DNA from 2 places in the Enterobacter cloacae subsp. cloacae ATCC 13047 genome. Region 1 is predicted to be linked to the other one. Evidence: predicted binding sites of a transcription regulator. Region 1 holds the regulator's gene; the other holds the start of a gene.

The links. The regulator PurR, encoded in region 1, represses purine synthesis genes. The targets are predictions, from matches to a motif close to CANGCAAACGTTTGCNTG.
Region 2: a site for PurR is predicted at 1,391-1,408, ahead of pyrD (quinone-dependent dihydroorotate dehydrogenase). Genes of this name have one in related genera too.

The regions. Positions count from the first base shown of each region.
Region 1 is NC_014121.1:2,386,848-2,389,253, forward strand. Features, by position in the region: gene cydH (cytochrome bd-I oxidase subunit CydH) at 68-157, opposite strand; gene purR (HTH-type transcriptional repressor PurR) at 455-1,480, shown strand; gene punR (DNA-binding transcriptional activator PunR) at 1,497-2,406, opposite strand, start outside.
Region 2 is NC_014121.1:2,742,026-2,744,431, forward strand. Features, by position in the region: gene zapC (cell division protein ZapC) at 1-119, opposite strand, end outside; gene pyrD (quinone-dependent dihydroorotate dehydrogenase) at 285-1,295, opposite strand; gene ssuE (NADPH-dependent FMN reductase) at 1,545-2,120, shown strand; gene ECL_RS13270 (sulfonate ABC transporter substrate-binding protein) at 2,113-2,406, shown strand, end outside.

The sequences.
Region 1 (2,406 bases):
AAAGATTTTTGCCGGAGATGTAACAATGAGGGCAAGCGGGAGAGAGCGAACGCCCCCTCCGCGTAAATCAGTGCAGTGCAGCCGTCAGACCTGCAGCAACAATCAGCGCCAGCACAATAACGGTGGTGAACAGCGAAAACTTCAGATCGGAACTCATCAATTTTTCTCCTTTTAATCCCCCCACGAAAAGTGAGCTTGCTCATTTTTACACAATTTACGTCAAAAATCTTCCAGGATTTAAACGGATAACCACTTTAGCTCTTCCCCTTTTCATCAAGATAGGACAAAATTCCACGCTAAATTTATTAGCGTACCGGCCATTGACCCCCTCCTGACGTCCCGTGTCGTTTTCCTGGCGTGCCGCAATTCAAAATTGCGTGATAAGGGTGAGAGAAGGCAAACGTTTACCTTCAAGGTTTTCAGGAGTTTAGGATATGGTCTGGAGTGACATTTAATGGCAACAATTAAAGACGTAGCAAAACGCGCAAACGTTTCCACTACAACCGTATCACATGTAATTAACAAAACCCGCTTCGTGGCGGAAGAGACGCGCAACGCCGTCTGGGCGGCAATCAAAGAGCTGCACTACTCGCCGAGTGCCGTTGCGCGTAGCCTTAAAGTTAATCACACCAAATCCATTGGTTTGCTGGCGACCAGCAGTGAAGCGGCCTATTTTGCCGAAATCATCGAAGCGGTTGAGAAAAACTGCTTCCAGAAAGGCTATACCCTTATCCTCGGCAACGCGTGGAACAATATTGAAAAACAGCGCGCCTATCTGTCGATGATGGCGCAAAAGCGTGTGGATGGCCTGCTGGTGATGTGTTCCGAATACCCGGAATCTGTCCTTTCCATGCTGGAAGAGTATCGTCATATCCCGATGGTGGTGATGGACTGGGGCGAAGCGCGCGCCGACTTTACCGACTCCGTCATCGATAACGCCTTCGAAGGCGGTTATATGGCGGGCCGCTATCTGATTGAACGCGGTCACCGTGAAATTGGCGTGATCCCGGGGCCGCTCGAGCGCAACACCGGTGCTGGCCGTCTGGCCGGGTTTATGAAGGCGATGGAAGAAGCGCTGATCACCGTGCCGGAAAACTGGATCGTGCAGGGCGACTTTGAGCCGGAGTCTGGCTACCGCGCCATGCAGCAGATCGTTTCTCAGCCGCATCGTCCAACGGCGGTGTTCTGCGGCGGGGACATCATGGCGATGGGGGCCCTGTGTGCAGCCGATGAGCTGGGCCTGCGCGTGCCGCAGGATATATCCGTGATCGGCTATGACAACGTGCGCAACGCGCGCTTCTTTACGCCTGCGCTGACCACCATCCACCAGCCGAAGGATTCTCTCGGTGAAACGGCCTTCAATATGCTGATGGACAGGATCGTCAACAAACGTGAAGAGTCGCAGTCCATTGAAGTTCACCCGCGCCTTATCGAGCGCCGTTCCGTTGCGGATGGTCCATTCCGCGACTACCGTCGTTAATCTCGTGTGGAGCCAGCTAAGCTGGCTCCCGTAGCCATTCCCGGTTAAGCGTTTCGCTGTCTCCCAGATAATCCAGTAGCCATGCCATGGCGGGCGACACATCATTTTGTTGCCACGTCAGGCAGCAGGCCGCATCCGGGAACGGATTCTCCAGCGTCAGCTCGACCCATTCACCGGTATCGATTCTCGGCTTAGCGAAATGGACGGGAACCATCGCGACGCACAGCCCGGCGCTGAGGCAGGTCGCGGAGGATTCCCAGTCCGGCGCTACCACCCGCCGCTGGTTATCAAGAAGCCAGGTAATACGTTTTGGCAACGAGCGCGAGGTATCCTCCAGCACCAGCGACGGCCAGTTGCGCAGCGTGTCGTCACTCAGCGGTCCCTCCAGGGCAGCCAGCGGATGATCGTGTGCCACGACACATTTCCAGCTCAACATGCCCATATCGCGAAACGCATAGCGCCCCCCGACGGGGATCGCCTGGGTTGCGCCAATCGCCATCTCTGCCCTGCCGTCCGCCAGCGCGTCCCAGACCCCGTTGAATACCTCCTGCGAGACACGAAGTTCAACGTCTGAAAAATGGCGATAGAAATCCACGATCATCTGCCGGGTACGCTCCGGCTTAACGATATTGTCCACGGCGATGGAAAGATGTCCGCGCCAGCCGTTGGCGATCTGCTGGCACTGTTCGCGGGTGATCTGCATTTTTTTGATAACAGAACGCCCTTCTTTCAAAAACCACGCGCCAGCAGGCGTTAATTCCACATCGCGATGCCGCCGTTCGAACAGCGGAACCGCCAGCCACTCTTCAAGCTGCCGCACCGTGTAGCTGATAGCCGAAGGGACGCGGTGCAACTCCTGTGCCGCACCGCTAAAGCTGCCGTTACGCGCGACAGCATCCACCACTTCAAGAGAATAATCTGACCAC
Region 2 (2,406 bases), 360 kb from region 1:
GTTAACATTCGACGCGCAAAACGAGAACGGAACAACATGCCATTGGCTAAATCGAGCATCATTCGGTCATGCTCTTCACAAAAATACCAGCGCCAGTTATCGTCAGGTTTAATTCGCATGTGTCTCTCCCGTACCCAAACGTCCTGTACTAAAAATGTCCCATTCGCCGCTTCGTTTATAACACCATTAATAAAAGACTATAATGTTTAAATAAGCAACAGTGACGGAATATAAAACAACCAGGGCTGGAAATAAAGCCCTGGTTGTCTGATTAAGAGAAAAGATTAGATATGAGTAACGATTTCTTTTATGAGCGGCGGGCCTTTAAAAATAAAGCCGGAATAGATTTGCACCAGTGAGGCGCCCGCAGCCATCTTCTCGCGCGCAGCAATCACCGAATCGATACCACCGACACCGATTATTGGCAGGCGACCTTTTAATTCGGCGGAGAGCGCCCGAATAATTTCCGTACTTTTTAATTGTACCGGACGTCCACTTAACCCACCCGCTTCGTCACAGTTTTTCATTCCCTGGACGAGGGATCGATCGAGCGTCGTATTGGTCGCAATCACACCATCAATATTATGGCGAACTAAGCTGTCGGCAACCTGGATCAATTCTTCAGCAGAAAGATCCGGTGCGATCTTAACCGCCACCGGAACATATTTATGATGGATCGCCTGCAGCTCATTTTGTTTATTTTTAATGGCGCTGAGAAGATCGTCCAGCGCTTCACCATATTGCAGAGAACGTAGCCCCGGGGTATTCGGCGATGAAATATTCACGGCGATATAACCGGCATAGGCGTAGACTTTTTCCATACAAATCAGGTAGTCATCTTTACCCTGCTCAACCGGCGTGTCTTTATTTTTGCCAATATTGATGCCTAATACACCATCAAAATGGGCTTTTTTAACGTTTTCTACGAGATGATCCACGCCGAGGTTATTAAAGCCCATGCGGTTGATCAGCCCCTCGGCTTCGACCAGACGGAACAAACGCGGCTTATCATTACCCGGCTGTGGACGCGGCGTTACGGTACCGATTTCGATGGAACCAAAGCCCATCGCGCCCAGGGCATCAATGCACTCGCCATTTTTATCCAGACCTGCCGCCAGACCCAGCGGGTTTTTAAAGGTCAGACCCATGCACTGCACAGGTTTTTCCGGCACGTTCTGACGCACCAGCGCGGCCAGCGGCGTTCCCGTAATACGGCGTAATTGCTGGAATGTAAATTCATGAGCGCGCTCAGGGTCGAGCTGGAAAAGGGCTTTACGAACGAAGGGGTAGTACATGAACTCTCCTGGATTCCCGGTGTGCAAACCGGGAGGGGATTATGTGCGATCCTGCCCGGAAAGGGAATTGACCTGCGGCAAAAAAATCAGCGTAAAACGCAAACGTTTACTTCCCCGTACACTTCTTATGCGCTTTTTCGCATTTTAATTGCGGATAAATCATTTAGTGGAATAACCACGCAGTGTCACACTCCTGAAAATTGTTATGAATGTTAGATAAAAGCAAACAATTAGTTATAAGGAGCACACATGCGCGTCATCACCCTGGCCGGAAGTCCACGTTTCCCTTCTCGTTCCAGCGCCCTGCTGGAATATGCCCGCGAAAGGCTTAATGCTCTGGATGTGGAAGTGTGCCACTGGAATCTGCACAACTTTGAACCTGAGGATCTGCTCTACGCGCGCTTTGACAGTCCGGCATTGAACACCCTGATTGAACAGCTAAAAAGTGCTGACGGTCTTATCGTCGCGACCCCGATTTATAAAGCCTCATTTTCCGGCGCACTGAAAACCTTGCTCGATCTGCTGCCTGAACGTGCACTTGATGGAAAAGTGGTGTTGCCGCTGGCTACGGGCGGTACGGTTGCGCATTTACTGGCCGTGGATTACGCCCTGAAGCCGGTACTGAACGCGTTGAAGGCGCAGGAGATCCTGCACGGCGTTTTTGCCGATGACTCGCAGGTTATCGATTACCAGCACAAACCGCATTTCACCCCGAATCTGCAAACCCGGCTCGACACTGCGCTGGAGACATTCTGGCATGCCCTGCACCGTCGCGATATTCAGGCACCTGCGTTTGGACAGCCACAAGGAGTCGCACATGTTTAAAACACTTACCCGTATCAGCCTGGCTGGTCTGCTCACACTCTCGTCCCTGACCCATGCAGCAGAGACGGCACCTGACAGTTTGCGCATTGGTTACCAGAAAGGCAGCGTCAGTATGGTGCTGGCAAAAAGCCACCAGCTTCTGGAAAAACGCTTCCCACAGACCAAATTCTCCTGGGTGGAGTTTCCTGCCGGGCCACAAATGCTGGAGGCGCTGAACGTTGGAAGCATCGATTTAGGCAGTACTGGCGATATTCCACCGATCTTTGCGCAGGCGGCCGGGGCCGAT